DNA from 3 places in the Blastococcus sp. SYSU DS1021 genome. Region 3 is predicted to be linked to each of the others. Evidence: riboswitches for the same ligand, from Rfam matches in the RefSeq annotation. Region 3 holds a riboswitch; each other region holds the start of a gene.
The links. A riboswitch is a leader RNA that binds a small molecule or an ion and turns the genes downstream of it on or off. The one in region 3 is predicted to bind thiamine pyrophosphate.

Region 1: another riboswitch for thiamine pyrophosphate. It lies ahead of ACI8AP_RS13315 (ECF transporter S component); the one in region 3 lies ahead of thiM (hydroxyethylthiazole kinase).
Region 2: another riboswitch for thiamine pyrophosphate. It lies ahead of ACI8AP_RS13285 (purine-cytosine permease family protein); the one in region 3 lies ahead of thiM (hydroxyethylthiazole kinase).

The regions. Positions count from the first base shown of each region.
Region 1 is NZ_JBJHAL010000016.1:53,988-60,516, forward strand. Features, by position in the region: gene thiS (sulfur carrier protein ThiS) at 1-33, shown strand, start outside; gene ACI8AP_RS13305 (thiazole synthase) at 38-850, shown strand; gene ACI8AP_RS13310 (thiamine phosphate synthase) at 847-1,479, shown strand; TPP riboswitch at 1,504-1,607, shown strand; gene ACI8AP_RS13315 (ECF transporter S component) at 1,606-2,223, shown strand; gene ACI8AP_RS13320 (ABC transporter ATP-binding protein) at 2,304-3,653, shown strand; gene ACI8AP_RS13325 (energy-coupling factor transporter transmembrane component T family protein) at 3,650-4,420, shown strand; gene ACI8AP_RS13330 (ATP-binding protein) at 4,528-4,950, shown strand; gene ACI8AP_RS13335 (SpoIIE family protein phosphatase) at 4,958-6,529, opposite strand, start outside.
Region 2 is NZ_JBJHAL010000016.1:45,872-52,400, reverse strand. Features, by position in the region: gene thiE (thiamine phosphate synthase) at 1-328, opposite strand, end outside; gene ACI8AP_RS13285 (purine-cytosine permease family protein) at 325-1,671, opposite strand; TPP riboswitch at 1,661-1,772, opposite strand; gene ACI8AP_RS13280 (thiaminase II/PqqC family protein) at 1,819-2,412, shown strand; gene ACI8AP_RS13275 (TenA family protein) at 2,409-3,026, shown strand; gene ACI8AP_RS13270 (Nramp family divalent metal transporter) at 3,072-4,364, opposite strand; gene ACI8AP_RS13265 (Mut7-C RNAse domain-containing protein) at 4,463-5,182, opposite strand; gene ACI8AP_RS13260 (SDR family NAD(P)-dependent oxidoreductase) at 5,322-6,089, shown strand; gene ACI8AP_RS13255 (rhodanese-like domain-containing protein) at 6,126-6,529, opposite strand, start outside.
Region 3 is NZ_JBJHAL010000014.1:84,280-90,808, reverse strand. Features, by position in the region: gene ACI8AP_RS12340 (helicase) at 1-1,206, shown strand, start outside; gene ACI8AP_RS12335 (hypothetical protein) at 1,219-1,473, opposite strand; gene ACI8AP_RS12330 (Type 1 glutamine amidotransferase-like domain-containing protein) at 1,577-2,230, opposite strand; gene ACI8AP_RS12325 (DUF3291 domain-containing protein) at 2,227-2,730, opposite strand; TPP riboswitch at 2,812-2,905, shown strand; gene thiM (hydroxyethylthiazole kinase) at 2,899-3,705, shown strand; gene thiE (thiamine phosphate synthase) at 3,705-4,367, shown strand; gene thiD (bifunctional hydroxymethylpyrimidine kinase/phosphomethylpyrimidine kinase) at 4,364-5,176, shown strand; gene ACI8AP_RS12305 (TenA family protein) at 5,173-5,844, shown strand; gene ACI8AP_RS12300 (flotillin family protein) at 5,851-6,529, opposite strand, start outside.

The DNA.
Region 1 (6,529 bases), on a different contig from region 3:
CTGGAAGTCCTCGCCCCCACCGCAGGAGGTTGACCCGATGACCGTGCACGAGGTGGTCCCCGCGCTGGAGCAGGAGGAGAAGGCCGATCCCTTCCTCCTCGGCGGGGAGACGTTCACGTCCCGGCTGCTGCTGGGCACCGGCGGGGCGCCCAGTCTCGAGTCGCTGGAGCGGGCCGTCGTGGCCTCCGGCACCGAGCTGGTGACGGTGGCACTGCGCCGGGTGGAGGCCTCCAGCAGTGCGGCGATGCTCGAGGTGCTGGACCGGTGCGGGGTGCGGCTGCTGCCCAACACGGCCGGGTGCCGGACCGCCCGGGAAGCGGTCCTGACCGCCCGGCTGGCCCGCGAGGCGTTCGACACCTCCTGGGTGAAGCTGGAGGTCATCGGCGACGAGCACACGCTGCTCCCCGACCCGATCGAGCTGTTCGAGGCGGCCGAGGAGCTCGTCGCCGACGGGTTCACCGTGCTGGCGTACACCACGGACGACCCGATCCTCGGGCGCCGGCTGGCCGACATCGGGTGCGCGGCCGTCATGCCGCTGGGCTCGCCGATCGGCAGCGGCCTGGGCATCCGCAACCCGCACAACATCGCGCTCCTCCGCGAGGCGGTCGACGTCCCGGTGGTGCTGGACGCGGGCATCGGGACGGCGTCGGACGCGACGCTCGCGATGGAGCTGGGCTGCGACGCCGTCCTGCTCGCCTCCGCCGTCACCCGGGCGCGGGAACCGGAGCGGATGGCCCTGGCGATGCGCCACGGGGTGGAGGCCGGCAGGCTCGCCCGGGGGGCCGGGCGCATCCCGCGGCGCTGGCACGCCGAAGCCTCCACGTCGATGCAGGGGCTGCCCGAGCTGTGACGCCGCCCCGCCTCCTGGTGCTCACCGACCGCACCCAGTGCGACCGGCCGCTGGTGGACGTGGTCGCGGCAGCGGTCGAGGCCGGAGCGCGCGCGGTGGTGCTCCGGGAGAAGGACCTGCCCGCTGCCGAGCGGGACCTGCTGGCCGCGGAGCTGGCGCCCGTGCTCGCGTCGGTGGGCGGCGTGCTGCTGCGCGCCGGTGCGCCCGGCGCCACCGGGGCGGTCCACCTCTCGGCGAGCGAGCCGTTCCCCGCACCCCGCCCGCCGGTCGTCGGCCGGTCGTGCCACTCCGCGGCCGAGGTGGCGGCCGCCCGCGCCGAGGGATGCGACTACGTCACCGTCTCGCCGGTCTTCCCCACCCCGTCCAAGCCCGGCTACGGCCCCGCGCTGGGGCCCGAGGGCCTGCGCGCGATCCTCGTGCCAGGGGCACCGCCGGCGCTCGCGCTCGGTGGGGTCCTCCCCGAGCACGTGCCCTCGCTCCTGGCCGCAGGGGCGCACGGGGTCGCCGTGATGGGCCCGCTGATGCGCGACCCGGGGCGCGCGGCCGCGTACCTCGAGGCGATGCCCCCGGTCAGCCGCCCGGGACCCGGCGCCCGGCCGCAGGCTCCGTCCCCACCGTGGCCGGGCTAGTCTGGCGGCACAACCGAACACACACATTCGCAGCAGGGGAGCGCTTCGGCGCTGAGAGTGCGGGACACCGCAGACCCTCGAACCTGATCCGGGTCATGCCGGCGCAGGGAGCCTGGAGGAAGAGACATGGCCGATCCGGCCGTCCGTTCGTCGAACGCTGCGCCCGCCCGGGAGCGCAGCAACCGCTGGCGCACCGTCGACATCGTCGTCACCGCCGTCCTCGGCGCCGCCTTCGGCGTCGTCTTCTGGGCGTGGGGCCTGCTCTGGGCCGGCACGGGGACGGCGTTCGCCGCCTTCCCGCCCGCCCAGGCGTTCATGTACGGCGTCTGGCTGATCCCCGCGGTGCTCGCCCCGCTGATCGTCCGCAAGCCCGGCGCCGGCCTGTTCGCCGAGCTGGTCGCCGCGATCGTCTCCGCGCTGCTCGGCTCCGCCTGGGGGACGACGACGATCGTCTACGGCCTGCTGCAGGGCCTGGCCGGCGACGCCGGCTTCGCCGCCTTCCGCTACCGCCGCTTCGGCTGGGCGCCCGCGCTGCTGGCCGCCGTCCTCACCGGTGCGACCGCCGCCGTCCTCGACCTCGTCTACTACTACCCGGACTGGTCGGCGGGCTGGAAGACGACCTACGTCGCGCTCGTCGTGGGCAGCACGGCGGTCGTCGCCGGGATCGGCAGCGTGCTGCTGGCCCGCGCACTGGCCGCGAGCGGCGCGCTGTCGTCGTTCGCCTCCGGTCGCACGCGGGTCTGACGACGTCCGGGGCCACGGGCCCGGCCGCCGTCCGGCTGGACGGGTGGGGCTTCCGGCACGCCACCCGGCGGGCCTGGGCGGTGCGGGACGTCGACCTGCGCATCGCCCCCGGCGAGCGGGTGCTGCTCACCGGCCGTTCGGGCGCCGGCAAGTCCACGCTGCTGCGCGCGCTCGGCGGGCTGCTGGAACCGGAGAGCGGTGACGTCGAGGGGGAGATCACCGTCGACGGCGGGCCGCCCGACCGCCGCCGTCAACGGGTCGGCACGGTCTTCCAGGACCCGGATTCCCAGCTGGTCATGACCCGGGCCGGCGACGACGTCGCCTTCGGGCTGGAGAACGTCGGGACGCCGCGGGACCGCATCTGGCCGGCGGTCGACGCCGCCCTCGACGCCGTCGGCTTCGGTCTCGGCCGCGACCGGGCGACCGCCGCACTCTCCGGCGGTCAGAAGCAACGGCTGGTGCTGGCCGGCGCCCTCGCCCCCCGCCCGGGTCTGCTGCTCCTGGACGAGCCCACCGCCCAGCTCGACCCGGACGGCGCCGCGCTCGTGCGCACGGCGGTGGACCGCGCGGTGGCCGACCGCTCGGCCACCCTGGTCATCGTCGACCACGACCTGGAGGCGTGGCTGCCGCTCGTCGACCGGGTCGTGGAGCTGCTGCCGGGCGGCGGGCTGACCGAGCACGCCGCCGGCTGGACGCCGCCGCCGCTGCGGTTCCCGGCGCGCCGGGCCGACCCACCGGCCGGCGAGGCGCTCGTGCGTGCCGAGGCCGTCAGCTACACCCACCGCGGGTCCGACCGCCCGGCGCTCGCGCCGACCGACGCGGTTCTCCTCGCCGGCCGGACGCTCGCCGTGACGGGACCGAACGGCACCGGCAAGTCCACGCTGGCCCTGCTGCTCGCCGGGCTGCGCGCGCCGACCGGCGGGCAGGTCAGGGTCGGGCCGACCCTGCGCGCCGGGCTGCGCCGACCCGACCGGCCGCCGGCGCGGTGGCGGGCGGCCGAGCTGGTCGAGCGGATCGGCACGGTGTTCCAGCAGCCCGAGCACCAGTTCCTGACCGGACGGGTGCGCGACGAGCTCTCCCTGGGACCGTTGCGGGCCGGGACCGACCGGACGGCGGCCGGCCGACGCGCCGACGAGCTGCTCGAGCGGCTGGGGCTGACCCCGCTCGCCGAGGCCAACCCCTTCACCCTCTCCGGTGGCCAGCAGCGACGGCTGTCGGTGGCGACCGCGCTGGCGACCCGGCCGCCGGTGCTGGTGCTGGACGAGCCGACCTTCGGCCAGGACCGCGACACCTGGGCCGAGCTGACCGCGCTGCTGGCCGAGCAGCAGGGCGAGGGCCGTGCACTGTGCCTGATCACCCACGACACGGCCGTCGTCGGCGCGCTGGCCGACGACGTGCTCCGCCTCGGCGACCCGGTGCCGGCACCGTGAGCGCCCCCCTCACGCTCGGCCCGGCCCGGGCCGTCCCGCTGTCGGCGATCAATCCCGTCGCCCAGCTCTCGGCGATCGTCGTCCTCACCGTCGTCCTGCTCGTCAGCGGTGACTGGGTGACGCCGTCGGTGGTCCTCGCCGCGGAGCTGGCGCTGCTGCCCGCGGCGGGCCTGACCACGCCGCGGTCGGTCCTGCGCCGCACGTGGCCCCTGCTGCTGAGCGCGGCCGGTGTCGCCTGGGTCAACGTCGCGTTCGGCACACTCGACGGCGCGGCGGCGTGGCTGAGCGGGGCCACCTGGGGGCTGCGGGTGATCGCGTTGGCCCTGCCCGGCGTCCTGCTGGTCTCCTCCACCGACCCCGTGCGGCTGGCCGACGCGCTCACCCTGCACTGGCGCGTCCCCACCCGCTTCGCCTACGGGGCGCTCGCCGCCCTGCGGCTGGTGCCGCTGCTGGCCACCGAGTGGCAGACCATCCGCCTCGCCCGCCGCGCCCGGGGCGTCGACGCCGGTGCCAGCCCGGTCGCCCACGTCCGGCTGTTCGCCGGCACCGCCTTCGCACTGCTCGTCGGCGCGATCCGGCGGGGGAGCCGGCTGGCGACGGCGATGGACGCCCGCGGCTTCGACTCCGGGATCCCCCGCAGCAACGCGCGGGGCTCCACGCTGCACCGGCGCGATGCCTGGTTCGTCGCCGCCGCCGTCGCGGTGTGCGTGCTCGCCGTGGCCGCGAGCGTCCGATCCGGATACTGGTCGCCGGTGTTCGTCGGCTGATGGTGTGATCCGCACGACATCAGGTTTGACGCCCGGGGCCACGACCCATAGGTGATGGTTAGGCCAGCACGCGGCAGCAGCGGGCCTCGACGGAGGAGAGCACAGGCGTGACAGGGCAGGCGGCCGGCACGATCTGGCCCTCGGCGTACCCGCCTGCGGCCGAGCCCGTCCTCGTCTGGGACCTGCACGACGTCGCCGAGCTCCCGGGTGTGCGCGCGCAGGTCCGCCACCGGGTGACCGGCCCGGGGATCGGTGACCTGCTCGACCGGCTCGTGCTCGCCCTGGACGAGATGGCGTCGAACGCGCTGCGCCACGGTGGCGGTGAGGTGCGGGCGGCCCTCCGCACCACCGGCGCCGCCTACCTCGTCGAGGTGACCGACCAGGCGCCGCACCGCCCGCCGGCACCGGCCGTCGGCCGCGACCCGAGCCTGGGGGGACTGGGCCTCTACCTGATCGCCGAACTGGCCGCCGCGCACGGCTGGTACGTCGCCGCGGGGCGCAAGCACGTCTGGGCGATGCTGGGCCGCTGAGCGGCCGTCAGCCGTGGGGGTGCAGCCGGACCGCCACGAGCGCGACGTCGTCCTGCAGCGCCTCGGCGGGGCGCAGCCGGTCGAGGACGGCGTCGCACAGCTCCGGCAGCGGCCGGCCCCCGAGGTCGGCCAGCGCCGCGCGCAGCCGGGCGGTGCCCTCGTCGAGCGAGAGGTCGCGCCCCTCGACCAGGCCGTCGGTGTAGAGCAGCACGGTCGTCCCGCGGGGCACCGTCACCACCGTCTCCGTGCGCCGCGTCTCCGGGTCGACCCCGAGCATCAGCTCGGCCCGTTCCCCCGCCAGCTCCTCGATCCGCCCGTCCGGCCGCAGGACCAGCGGCGGCGGGTGGCCGGCGTTGGACCAGCGCAGCCGGGTCATGCCGGCGGCGCGCTCCTCGGCCGTCTGCTCGACGCGCACGACCGCCGCGGTGGCCAGCGTGCCCACGTGCAGGCCGCGGATGGCGGCGTCGAGGTCGGTGAGCACCTCTGCGGGGCCGATGTCGCGGTAGGCGATGCCGCGCAGCATGCCGCGGAGCTGCCCCATCGCCGCGGCCGCCTCGGTGTCGTGCCCGACGACGTCGCCGATGACCAGCACGGTCGCGTCCGAGGGCTGCTGGAAGGCGTCGTACCAGTCGCCACCGACCTCCGCCACCGCCATCGCCGGCTGGTAGCGCGCCACGATCTCGGCGGAATCGGGCTGCGGCGGTGCGGTGAGCAGGCTGCGCTGCAGACCTTCGGCCAGTCGGCGCTGCTGCTCGTAGAGCCGGGCGTTGTCCAGCGCCAGCGCCACCCGGCCGGCGACGTCGCGCACAGTGGCGACGTCCTCCTCGTCCGGCAGCGGGCGGTCGGCGGACCGGTAGGCGCTGAGCGCCCCGAGCGTCCGGCCCCGGGCGGCCAGCGCCATCGTCACCGCCGACCGCGGCGCCAACCGCCAGAAGGCGTCGCTGACGTCGCCCGGTGGCAGGGTCTGCCCCACGGCCACCCCGACGTCGGGGACGACCAGGACCTGCCCGGAGGCGAGCGCCCGCATGATGGGGGCGTCGGGGGGCAGGGCGGCCAGCCGCAGCGCGGCGTAGCGGCGGACGGCGTCCCGGTACTCCGGGTCGCGGTGCCAGCTGGCGACGTCCCGCATCCGGCCTTCCTCGTCGGCGAGGCTCAGGATCGCCCAGTCGCCGAGCTCGGGCACGAGCAGCTCGGCGACCCGCTGCAGCGCCTCCTCCTCCCGCTGCCGGGTGTTCAGCGACGCCGACACGGCCGTGGTGGCGTGCGCGACCAGCGCGAGCCGGGCGGCGCTGCGCCGGGCCTTCTCCTCGGCCGCCCGGCGCTCGGTCACGTCGAGGAAGGACACCGACAGACCGTCGGGCGTGGGCCAGGCGCGCACCTCGAACCACGCGGCCAGCGGCGGCGGGTAGTAGGCCTCGAACAGCTGCTCCTGCCCGGTCGACACCGCCGTCCGGTAGTGCCGTTCGAAGTCGCTGTCCACGGCCGCCGGGAACCGGTCCCAGACGACCTGCCCGATCAGCTCCTCCCGCGAGGCGCCCAGCACCCGCTCGGCCTCGGCGTTGACGTAGGTGAAGCGCCA
Region 2 (6,529 bases), on a different contig from region 3:
CCCGGGCCGTGCCGCCCAGCAGGTGCCCCGGGCCGGCCAGCCGGCGGACGACGTCGAGCGGCAGGTCGTCGGCGCCCAGGTGCGTGCCGTGGGCGCCGACGGCCAGCGCCAGGTCGACGCGGTCGTTGACCAGGCAGGTCGCCCCCGCGCCCGCGCAGACCTCCACCACCCGGCGGGCGAAGTCGTAGCGCTCCCGGTCGGAGGCGTCCTTGGACCGCACCTGGACCACCGGGGCGCCGGCGGCGACCGCGGCGGTCACCGCGTCGAGCGCCGCCCGGCCGACCCGGGCGTCGGTCAGGACGTGCAGGCCCCCGAGGGACGCGGTCACGCCGCCGCCCGGCGGTGCCGCAGCGCGCCCGGCAGGGCCACGGCCACGGTCAGCAACGCGGCCACGGCGAGGCTCACCAGCGAGGCCGACCAGCCGTTGGCCGGGTCGATGCCGAGGTCGGTCTGGCGCTCGGTCCACCACGTCGTCCAGGCCGCACCCGGACCGGCGAAGAAGGTCGGCAGCGTGAGCTGGTAGGCCACGAAGCCGGCCACCCAGGGGAGCAGGAGCAGCGGGCGGGCGCGCGCGGTGTCGGAGGTGTCCCACGCCCCCCGGGGCAGCAGGAAGTAGGCGACGACGAAGACCCCGATGAGCGGGACGAACACCGCGCCGATCAGGAAGAGGAACGGCTCGTACGCGGCGAGGTCGAAGGCCAGGGCGAGGGTGGTGGCCACGACGCCGACCGCCACGGCGAGCACGCGGCGGTCGAGCCGGGCCACCACGTTCTGGGCCGAGACCGCGGTCGAGTACACGTTGGCGAACGCCTCGTCGACCTCCACCACGAGCAGCACCAGGACGGCGACCAGACCCAGCGGGACGGCGAGCATCGCGTCGATGACGTCGAGCCCGCCGCGGCCGTAGGCGGCCAGCGCGATGACCCCGAGGCTGAACATGGCCACGGTGGCCAGGCCGTAGCCGGACGCCGTCCCGACGAAGGCGGTCCGGCCGCTGCGGACGTGCCGGGTGTAGTCGGCTGCCAGCGGGAACCACGAGATCGGCAGGGCGATGACGATGTCGGCCGCCGTCCAGAAGGACGTCGCCCCGCCCTCGGTCACCGGTGGCAGCGGCTCGGACAGGACCTGGACGAAGAGGTACGCGATCGCGGCGATCGCCGCCCAGACGGCGTAGCGCGCAAGCACCCGCACGACACCGAGCGGGCGCAGCGCCATCAGGGTGGCGAAGGCGCCCGCGGCGATCGCGAACGGCCAGCGCGGCGCGTCGAGGGCGCGCGCGGCGGCCTCGGAGATGATCAGGATCTCGAAGGCGGCCCAGCCGACGCACTGCACGAGGTTGAAGCCGGTGGGCAGGAACGAGGTCCGCCGGCCCAGCAGGCCGCGGAGCAGCACCATCGCCGGCACGCCCTCGCGGGCGCCGGCGGCGGCGCCCAGCCCCAGCAGCACCGACCCGATGACCGCGCCGACGACGATGGCCCCGATCGTGTGCCACAGCGGCCGGTCGGCGAGGACCACGAAGGTGGCTGCCACGGGCAGCAGCAGGCTGATGCCCAGGCTGGCCCAGAGGCCGGCGGTCTCCCGCAGGCCCAGGGTCCTGGGCGGCGGCTCGGACAGGGTGAGGGGCGCATCTCCCCCGCGGGTGGCTGCGCCGACGGTTCCGGACGTGCTCATGATCGCTCCCTACGCCGGCATTACCCGGTCAGGTTCCAGCGGTCGGCGGCGCGGCAGCCGCCCTCTCAGCCCGGTCGATCCGAGCTCCCGCACCACGGCCTCGGCCGTGACACCGCCACCCTAGGCCGTCTCGTACAGTCGGCGCCCGTGCCGGTCGACGAGCTGCCAGTCCGCCATGCCGAGGCCTTCGCGGACGCCACCCGCCATCCCTTCCTCGCCGCCGTGCGGGACGGCACGATCGCGCCGTCGGCCTTCGACACCTGGCTGGTGCAGGACGCGCGGTTCGTCGCCGACCTCCTCCGCTTCCAGGCGCGGCTGCTGGCCCGGGCGCCCCGGCCGGCCCAGGAGGTGCTCGCCCGCGGAGCCCTGGCCCTGGTCCAGGAGCTGGACTGGTTCGAGGAGCGGGCGGCGGCCCGGGGACTGGACCTCTCCGCGCCCGCGCTGCCGGCGACGACCGCCTATGCGGAGCTGCTCGAGCGGCTGGACGGCGCCGATGTCCCGGCCGCGCTGACCGCGCTGTGGACCATCGAGCGCACCTACCTCGACGCCTGGTCGGCCGCGCTCCCGGGTGCACCGGCCTACCGGGAGTTCGTGGAGCACTGGACGGCGCCGGAGTTCGGCGGGTACGTGGCGGACCTCGCCGCGGCGGTGGACGCGGTCGGCGGAGGCGACGAGCGCGTCTTCCTCGAGGTGGTCACCGCAGAGGTCGCGTTCTGGGACATGGCGGTGGCGACGGGATGAGCCTGGCCCGTGAGCTCTGGACCGCCGAGGCCGGCCTCGCCGCCGCGGCGCTGTCGCACCCGTTCGTGCAGGGGATCGCCGACGGCACGCTGCCGCGGGACCGGTTCGCCGGCTACGTGGCCCAGGACGCGTTCTTCCTGGAGGCGTTCGCCCGGGCCTACGCGCTGGGCGTCGCGCACAGCCCCGACCGCGCCACCCTCGACGTCTTCGCCGACCTGCTGGCCGGGGTCCGTGAGGAGCTGGGGCTGCACGCGTCCTACGCGCAGCGCTGGGGCATCGACCTGACCGCCGTCCGGCCGGGGCCGGCGACGTCGGCCTACACCGACTTCCTGCTGGCCACGGCCTCGCTGGGCGGCGTGGCGCTCACCTGCGCGGCGATGACCCCGTGCATGCGCCTCTACGCCCATCTCGGGCAGTCGCTGGCCGACCGCGCGTCGGGCCCGTACGAGGAGTGGGTGCGCACCTACGCCGACCCGGGCTTCGAGGAGCTCGCCGCCACGCTCGAGCGGCTGCTCGACGCCGTCGCCGTCGACACCCCGGCACTGCGGGCGGCCTACTCCCGGGCGATGCAGCTGGAGATCGGCTTCTTCGACGCCGCCTGGCGCGGCGTCTGACCGGTGCGGCCGGGTGCGCCGCCCGATCGGGAGGTGCCTGCTGATTCAGCCGAGCAGGCCGACCAGCAGGTGGGCGTTGAGCCCGATGATCAGGACCGCGATGACGCTGCCGGCCACGGTGGTGGTCCGGCGGTTCACCCAGCCGCCCATCAGGTCGCGGCGGCTGGTGAGCCACAGCAGCGGCACCAGGGCGAACGGGATGCCGAAGGACAGCACCACCTGCGACCACACCAGCGCGGTGGTGGGGTCCCCGCCCAGCACCAGTACGGCCAGCGCCGGGGCCAGGGTGATCAGCCGGCGGGTGAGCACCGGGATGTGCCGCTTGAGGAACCCGGCCATGACCACCTGGCCGGCGTGCGTGCCCACCGAGGAGGAGGCGAACCCCGAGGCCAGCAGCGCGAGGGCGAAGGCGAGCGCGGCGCCGGTGCCGAGCTGGTCACCGAGCCCGGCGTGCACGCCCTCGAGGCTGTCGACGCCGCTGTCGCTGGTGAACAGCTGCGCGGCGATGACCAGCATCGCGGCGTTGACCAGCCCGGCCAGGCCCATGGCGACGACGATGTCGATCCGCTGAGCCCGCAGCAGCCGGCGGCGCCCCTCGTGCGTGCGGCCGGCGGTGACCGCGTCGCCGTAGCGGCCGGGGGTGAGCGCGGAGTGCACGTAGATCACGTGCGGCATGACCGTGGCCCCGAGGATGCCGGTGGCCAGCACCACGCTCTCCGCGCCGTCGAAGGAGGGCACCATGCCCCCGGCCAGCCCGCCCGGGTCGACGCCGGAGCCGAGGAGGGTGTAGCCGAACCCGATGCCGATGACCAGCAGCAGCCCCGCGATGACCCGTTCGAACGGGCGGTACCCGCGGGACTGCGCCGCCAGCAGGACGAAGGCGACGACGGCGGTGATGACGCCGCCGATCGGCAGCGGGACCCCGAAGAGCAGGTACAGCGCCACGGCGCCGCCGACGATCTCGGCCAGGTCGGTGGCGATCGCCACCGCCTCGGCCTGCAGCCACAGCCCCCGGGTCACGGGCTTGGGCAGCGTCTCGCGGCACAGCGTCGCCAGGTCGCGGCCGGTGGCCAGCCCGAGCTTCGCGGTCAGCGACTGGATCAGCATCGCCATGAGGTTGGCCGCGACGATGACCCACAGCAGCGTGTACCCGAACGCGGCGCCGCCGGCGAAGTTCGTGGCGAAGTTGCCCGGGTCGACGTAGGCGACGGCGGCGACGAAGGCCGGACCGAGCATCGACCACAACCGGCGGCGGCCCGGCTCGGCCAGCGGGGGGCGGTGCGCGGGGGCGCGCAGCGTCGTCGGCAGGACGGCGGCCTCGGTCTTCGACAGGTACACGGCGGTCCTCGCAGGCGGTCTCCGGGTGGGTGGTCGCTCGCTCCCTGCCCGCGCCGCGTGTCACGCCGGGGCCGACCCGTGGCCCCCCGGGGCCAAGGTCAGGCTTGCCTGCCCCGCCCGGTCCGGCGGGCCCGCTCGACCAGCGCGTCGATGCGCGCGGCGTGCGCGCCGCGCCAGTACACCCGCCCGCACACCGGGCACCGGGCGAAGGCGTCGTAGGTGCGGCGGGTGCCGGGCTCCAGCTCCGCCGCCACCTCGTCCTTCGGCACCGGGTGGACGGCGGCCCCGCAAGCGGTGCAGCGGGTGAGCGGCGCCAGCGGCAGGGAGAAGCGGTCGAGCACGTCGTCGAGCTGCTCGCCGGGCCGGCTCCCGCGGACGAGCGCGCCCTGCGGCAGGGCGCGCCGCATGAGCAGCCGCCGGTCCTGCGTGAGCAGCACCCGGCCCTCGGCGGCCGCCCGGGCGACCAGCGCGGCGTCGTCGGCGTCGTTCGACCAGGCGGCGTCGGCCCCGAGCAGCCGCAGCTGCCGCGCGAGGGCGCCCAGCCCGACGTCGAGGAGGAACCCACCGGGCGGGACGGCGACCGGCCGCGGCGCCGGGTCCACCTCGAGCACGGCGCCGGGGGCGGTCCGGTCGGCGGGCGTCGCCGGTGCGCCGTCCGCCAGGATCGTCCCCACTTCGGTCAGCGGGATCCCGGCGGCCTGCACCAGGTGCCCGGCCGTCGCGTCGGGGTCGAAGGGCAGCCGGCGTTCGCCCGCTCTCCGGTACCGCGGGGCGAGCAGCCACCGCAGGTCCGGGGCCGGCCGCACGCGCACCTCCATGGCGACGGGCTACCCCGGCCGGACGGCCGCCGACACGCGCCAGGCGTGCGCGGGCCTCTTCCTGGGCACGGAGGTGGCCGTCCGCCGATCCACCCGTGGAGGTCCTGTGTCCGAAGCAACCGCCCGTCCCCTCGCCCTCGTGACCGGTGCGTCCAGCGGCATCGGGCTGGAGCTGGCCAAGCAGTTCGCCGAGCACGGCTTCGATCTGGTGGTCGTCGCCGAGGACGCCGAGCTCGACGCCGCGGCCCAGCAGCTGCGCCAGCGCGGCGCCGCCGTCTCGCCCGTCCGGGCCGACCTCACGGTGCGCGCGGAGGTCGAGAAGGTCGTCGCGGCCGTGCGCGCGGCAGGCCGGCCGCTGGCCGCCGCCGCGCTGAACGCCGGCGTCGGGATCGGGGGTCGCTTCGCCGAGACCGATCTGGAGGCCGAGATCGGGATGGTGGAGCTGAACTGCGTGTCGACGCTGCACCTCGCCAAGCGGGTGGTGCAGGACATGGTGGTCCAGGGGGAGGGGCGGATCCTCTTCACCTCCTCGGTCGCCTCGCAGGCGCCCGAGCCGTTCCAGACCGTCTACTCCGCGACGAAGGCGTTCGTGCAGTTCCTCGCGCTGGGCATCCGCGAGGAGCTGACCGACACCGGCGTCACCGTCACCGCCCTGCTGCCCGGGCCGACCGACACGGAGTTCTTCGACCGGGCCGACGCCACCGACACCAGGCTGGGTGCCAGCGACAGCAAGGACGACCCCGCCCAGGTCGCCCGGCAGGGCTTCGAGGGTCTGATGAAGGGCGAGGCGTCGGTGTTCGCCGGCTCGGTGAGCAGCAAGCTGATGGGGCGGCTCTCGGCGCTCATGCCGGACGCGCTCGCCGGCAGGTCCCACAAGCCGATGACCCGGCCAGGGTCCGCCGAGTAGCCCGGGGGGCGGGGGCCTCCGGCGCGGTGCCGGCGATCAGCACCCGCAGCTGCCCCCCGGCGCCGGGGCGGTCAGCGGATCGACCGCCGGCCGGTGCACGCCCTCGTCGGTGACCACCGGTAGGCCCTCCCGCGCCCAGTACTCGAACCCGCCGATCATCTCGCGCACCCGGTAGCCGAGCAGGGCGAGCCGGAGCGCCGCACGGGTGGCGCCGTTGCAACCCGGACCCCAGCAGTAGGTGACGACCGGGACCGCGGGGTCCAGCTCCGCGGCCGCCCGGTCGGGGATCTCGGCGCCCGGCAGGTGCACGGCGCCGGGCACGTGCCCCTGGTCCCACGCCTGCGTGCTGCGGCTGTCGAGCAGGACGAACCCCGGCGCCCCCGACTCGAGTGCGGCGTGCACGTCGCTGACGTCGGTCTCCACGGCCAGCCGCCGGGCGA
Region 3 (6,529 bases):
GCCATCACCATCCCGCACTGGGCGCGCTCGATCGCCGGCTTCGGCGACGGTGGCCTGCGCTGGTGCGTGACCACCTGGGACCGGCTGGGCAAGGTGGCGAAGCTGCGCTTCGACGTCGTCGTCGCCGACGAGGCGCACATGGTGCGGCACACGACGACGCAGCGGTGGAAGCACTGGAAGGCCGTCTCCGGCGCCGCGCGGGTCAAGGACACCCCGTACGTCCTGGCCGCGACCGCGACGCCGGCGCACACCCCCCTGGAGCTGCCCTACCTGGCGCCGGAGTTCGCCGCCCGGCACGAGGAGTCGATCAAGGACTGGGCCGACCTGCCGAAGGCGCTCGAGCGGCACACGTTCCACGTGGAACGTGGCCGCTACGGCTGGCAGTGGACCGAGGACGCCGACGAGCGCCGGGCCGACCTCGCCCGGTTGCAGTCCTGGCTCGCCGACGCCGATCCACCGGCGACGCTGCACCGCCCGGCCCCGTGGGGACCGGTGTCGGTGACGGGGACGCCGGTGCTGCTCAGCCCGGCCGAGCGGGCGCAGTACGAGGCCGAGTGGTCGGAGTTCCGCGCAGAGATGCAACTGGCCCGGCGCGGCCGGCAGTCCGCCCGCGGTCGCGCGGCCCTGCTGCGGTTCCGGCAGAAGGCCGGGCTGATCCGCGTGCAGGCGACGGTCGACTGGATCAAGGCGCAGGTGGAGGCGGAGCGGCAGGTCGCGGTCTCGGTCGAGTTCGTGGAGACGGCGGCTGATCCGATCCGCGAGGCGCTGCTGGACGCCGGCATCCCGGTGGCCGGCATCTACGGGCGCGACCGCTTCGACGTCGAGGCCGAGCGGCTGCGGTTCCAGCGCGGCGACGCGGCGGTGTGCGTCTTCACGGTGACCGCGTCGATCAGCCTGCACGCCGGTGAGCTGCTGCCCGACGGGTCGACGGCGTCGGAGGCGCCCCGCGTGGGGTTGTTCCACCAGCCGCGGTTCTCCGGCATCCAGGCCCGGCAGGTCACCGGGCGCACCCACCGCGACGGGAAGGCCTCTCCGTGGCGGGTGGCGTTCGCGGCCGACACGGTCGAGGAGCAAGTGGCCCGGATGATGGTCGAGCGGCTGGCGGTCAGCGGCTCCACGGCCGGGGCGGACACCTCGGCGCTGCGGGAGATCGCCGAGCTGCTCGACGCCGACTGGCTGCCCAGCACCGCCCTCACCGAGGCCTGAGCTCCACCGGGCTCAGGCTCCCGGCGTGGCCTGCAGGTCGTCGCGAGGCGTCACCAGGTCGGCCCGGACGGGATGGTCGCCGACGCCCGTCTCGGTCCAGGAGACCTCCACGACCTGCCCCGCGCGAAGGGAGCCACGGGCGCTGGGATGCAGCGCTCCCACCTCGACCCAGCAGTGGCCGGGGAGGTCCGGCGACTCGACGAGGCCGCCCCCCTCGTCGCCGTCCCACCGGACGACCGTGCCCACGCTCGTTCCGCTCTGCACCATCCGCCCAGCGTGGCGGGCGACCGACGAGCGGGCAAGGGACCACCACCGACCCGATCCGGCAGACCGCGACGCACCGCGCGGGCGGGCTCCGTGGCGGCTGCGCTCATCGCGACGCGGCCGGCTCGAGCTCCAGGTGCGGACCCGCGCCGACGACCGCCACGCGGTCGCCGTCGACGGCCAGCGCGGTGCCGTCCGCCAGCCCGAACACGCGGTGCCCCAGGTCGCGCGCCGCTTCCCGGAGGGCCTCCTCCGACGCGTTCGGGAAGTACGGCGAGCCCAGGTGCGGCACGACCAGGACGTCGACCAGGCCGAGGCCCACGGTGTCCTCCGGTCGCGGCTGCTCCGACTGGCTCAGCGCGAGGTGCGGCCCGAGCACCATGCTGCCGGCGCTGATCCCGATCAGCAGCCGCTCACCGAGCAGATCGGGCAGCCGGTCGGCCAGGCCCGAGCGGCGCAGCCACCGCAGCAGGTGCGTGGTGTCCCCACCGGTGAGCACCAGGACGTCGGCCGCCTCCAGTCGCGGCTCCCACACCTCGGCCTCCAGCGCCGAGACGTCGACGATGTCGACCTCGGCGAACCCGGCGCGCTGCAAGTTCACGAAGTCGGCGATCAGCCAGCCCTTGTCGCCCGCGATGACGTTGGCCGCCGTGGGGACGACGGCGGCCCGCAGCCCGCTCAGCGGGCGTCCGGCCAGCTCCTCCGTCGCCGCGACCAGCGTCGGGTCGCAGAGGCCGGCGGAGGTGAGCAGCAGCCTCATGCCGGGCAGAGCCAGTCGTCCGACGACGGCGCCACGGCTCCCTCCAGCGGCGGGAAGTGCGTGCGGAAGGTGAACGCCTCGGGGGTCGGGCCGTGCGCTCGCAGGTGCCGGATGCGCGCCTCCGCGTCGTCGGTGGTCGGCAGGGTGCCCGCCGGGATCCACCACAGCGCGGTCGTCGCCTCGGCGGCGCGGGAGAACCACTCCCGGCGCCGCCGCATGATCTGCACGTGCCGCCCGCCGAAGACGTAGGCGGCCAGCGACTCGACGTCCCGCCAGACGGTGAGGTTCACGATCACGCCGTGGCTGCCGGCGGCGTCCCAGCCGAACGCCTGCACCGAGGTGGCGTTGCCGTCCTCGGTCTGCAGCCGCCAGACGAAGCCGGGCGCCCGGTCGGCCTCGGCGTTGACCTCGTCCAGGGCGGCCATGAAATCGGCCAGCACGGGGCTGTCGAGCGGGGCGAGCAGGCGGGAGACGTTGACCTGGGCGAGGTGGTGGTCCACGGGCCGACCGTAGGGCACCCGCCCGTCCGTCGACGAGGTCGGTGGTGACGGCCCCCGGCCCGCTGCGCTAGGTTCGAGCCCGTACGTGGCACGGGGTGTCCCGCCCGGGACTGAGAACACACCCGTCGAACCTGCTCCAGTTCGCACTGGCGAAGGGATGTCACCGGCATGTCCGATGCTGTGGAAGTCGTCGACCTGCGCGCCGCCCGCGCGGCGCTGCGCGAGAACGCACCGCTCGTCCACTGCCTGACCAACACGGTGGTGCAGACGCTCACCGCCAATGCCCTGCTGGCCGTCGGCGCGGCGCCGGCGATGGTCGACGCCCCGGAGGAGGCCGAGGACTTCGCCGCCGTCGCCTCCGCCGTCCTGGTCAACGTGGGCACCGTGCACCAGCGCACCGCCGCGGCGATGCGGCTGGCCGCCCGCTCGGCCGGCGCGGCGGGCACCCCCTGGGTGCTCGACCCGGTGGCCGTGGGTCCGCTGGCCTACCGCACGGCGCTCGCCGGCGAGCTGGTCGAGCTCTCGCCGGTCGTGGTGCGCGGCAACGCCTCGGAGGTCATGGCGCTGGCCGGCGCCGGCGCCGGCGGCCGCGGGGTCGACAGCACCGCCGGCGCCGATGACGCGGCGACCGCCGCCGCACAGCTCGCGGCACGCACCGGGGGTGTGGTGGCCGTCAGCGGCGCGGTGGACCTGATCACCGACGGCGCGCGGACCATCCGGGTGGGCGGCGGCTCACCGCTGCTGACCCGCACCACGGGTGCCGGGTGCGCGCTCGGCGCCCTGGTGGCGGCCTACGTCGCCGCGACCGGCGACGCCCTGACCGGTGCGGTGGCAGGGCACGCGCACGTCGCGCTCGCCGCGGAGCGGGCCGCCGAGACCGCCACGGGGCCCGGCACGTTCGCGCCCGCCTGGCTCGACGCCCTGGACGCCGTCGGCCCCGACGACCTCGCGGGCGCGGACGTGCGGAGCGACTGATGCGACCGGCGTTCGACCCGACGCTCTACCTGGTCACCGACACGGAGCTGTGCCGGCCACGGTCGGTGGCCGACGTGGTCCGCGCGGCGGTGGCCGGTGGGGTCACCGCCGTCCAGGTGCGCGACAAGCACGCCTCCCGCCGGGACCTGCTGGCGCTGACCCGCTCGGTGCAGGCCGCGCTCGCCGACCGGCCGGACGTGGCCGTGCTGGTGAACGACGCCCTCGACGTCGCCCTGCTGGCCGGCGCCTCCGGCGTGCACATCGGGCAGGAGGACCTGCCGGCGGCCGAGGTGCGGGCGGCGCTCGGACCCGACCGGTTGCTCGGCCTCTCCGTGGAGAGCACCGCCGACCTGACCGCCGCCCTGCGGCTGCCGCCGGGCACCGTCGACCACGTGGGCCTGAGCCCGGTGTGGGCGACGCCGACGAAGCCGGAGGCGGGCCCCGGGCTGGGCCTCGACGCGGTGCGGGAGCTGACGGGCGCGGCGCACGCGGGCGGGTTGCCGGCCGTGGCGATCGGCGGCATCGACGCCGCCCGGGCCGCCGCCGTGGCCGCCACCGGGGTGGACGGCGTCTGCGTGGTCTCCGCGGTCTGCGCCGCCCCCGACCCACGCGCTGCGGCCGCGGCGCTCCGTGCCGAGCTCGCCCCGGTGGGTGCGCGATGACGCCCACGGCGCTCACCGTGGCTGGCAGCGACCCCAGCGGCGGAGCGGGCATCCAGGCCGACCTGAAGACCTTCAGCGCGCTCGGCGCGTACGGCACGGCGGTGCTCACCGCGCTCACGGCGCAGAACACCCGGGGAGTCACCGGGGTCCACCCGGTGCCAGCCGACTTCGTGGCCCAGCAGCTGCACACCCTGCTCGACGACGTCGACGTGCACGCCACCAAGCTCGGCATGCTGGGCAGCGCCGACGTGGTGCGGGCGGTGGCGGGCGTGCTGGCCGAGCGGCGCCCCGGCCCGGTCGTCTGCGACCCGGTGATGGTGGCGACCAGCGGGCACCGGCTCATCGACGACGACGCGGTGGCCGCCGTCCGCACCGAGCTGCTGCCGCTCGCGGACCTGATCACCCCGAACGTGCCCGAAGCCGCCGCGCTGCTCGACGGCGAGCCGGCCACCGACGTGGACGGGCTGCACGAGCAGGCGCGGGCACTGCTCGACCTCGGGCCCGGCGCGGTGCTGCTGAAGGGCGGCCACCTCGGCGGCCCCGACAGCGTCGACGTGCTGGCCACGTCCGCCGGGACGACGGAGACCCGCCGCCCCCGGGTGACCACGACGGCGACGCACGGGACCGGCTGCACCCTCTCGTCGGCGTTGACCGCGCTGGCGGCCCGCGCCGGTGCGCCCCCGGACTGGGCAGCCCTGGTGGAGCCCGCCCGCGACTACCTGCAGCGGGCCCTGGCCGGGGGCGGCGCGCTGGGGATCGGGTCCGGCCACGGCCCGGTGCACCACTTCGCCGGGATCTGGCCCGCGTGAGGGGCTTCGGCGACCGGGCCTGGGCGGCGACCGCCGACCTCCGCCGGGCGATCGACGAGCTGCCCTTCCTCGCCGAGCTGGCCGCCGGCACCCTGGCACCCGAGGCGTTCCGCCACTACCTGGAGCAGGACACCCTGTACCTGGGCGGCTACGCCCGCGCGCTGGCGCTGCTGGCGGCCCGCGCCCCGGACCCGGAGGCGGCCGCGTTCTGGGCCGGCTCGGCGCAGAACTGCGCGGTCGTGGAGACGCAGCTGCACGCCGACCTGCTCGGCTCGGAGCTGCTGGGGGAGGCCGGCGCCCCGCCGGAGCCGTCGCCGACCTGCCTGGCGTACACCTCCTACCTCGTGGCGACGGCGGCGACCGCGCCGTACCCGGTCGCCGCCGCGGCCGTCCTGCCCTGCTACTGGGTGTACGCCGACGTCGGCGCCCGGCTGGCCCCCGCCGCGCGGGCCGCCGCCGACCACCCGTACCGCCGGTGGGTGGCCACCTACGACGCCGCCCCGTTCCAGGAGGCCGCGGCCGCCGCCCGACGGCTGACCGACGCCGCGGCGCGCACCGCGCCCGACCAGGAGGCCGCCATGCTCACCGCGTTCGCCATCGCCACCCGGTACGAGCTGGAGTCCTGGCGCGCGGCCCACGCCGGCGAGGCGTGGGCCGTCGCGATCTGACCGGCGTCAGCCCCGGGAGGCGCCGTCCCCGTCCGACGAGATCGGCACGGTGGTCACGCCCTGCGCCGCCGAGCCGCTGAGCCGGCGCAGCAGCGCTGCCACGTCGATGCCGGTGAGGTCACCGGACAGCTGCAGCCCCTGGGCGACGTTCGCCGCGACCGACTTCCCCAGCGAGCCCGCCCCGTCGGAGGAGATGACGGTCATCTTGTCCACGCTGGACAGCGGGGCGGCCGCCGCACCCACGACCTCGGGCAGCACCTTGACCAGCATCTCCAGGATCGCCGCCTCGCCGTACTTGGCGAAGGCGTCGGAGCGCGCATCGAGCGCCTCGGCCTCGGCCTGACCGCGGGCGAGGATCGCGGCCGCCTCGGCGGCGCCCTCGCGCTCGACCGCGTCGGCGATCGCCTGGCGGCGCTGCTTCTCGGCCTCACCGCGCTTGGCGCCCTCGATCGCTTCCGCCTCGGCGAGCGCCGAGCGCCGCGCCCGCTCGCCCTCCCCGGAGAGCCGGGCCTGCTCGGCGGCGGCCTGGGCGGCGGCGATGGTGGCCTGGCGCTCCGCCTCGGCGGTGAGGATGGCGGAGTTCTTGCGCCCCTCGGCCTCCTGCTCGACCCGGTAGCGCTCGGCGTCGGCCGGGCGGCGGACCTGGGTGTCGAGCTGGCGCTCGGTCAGCGCCGCCGTCCGCTCG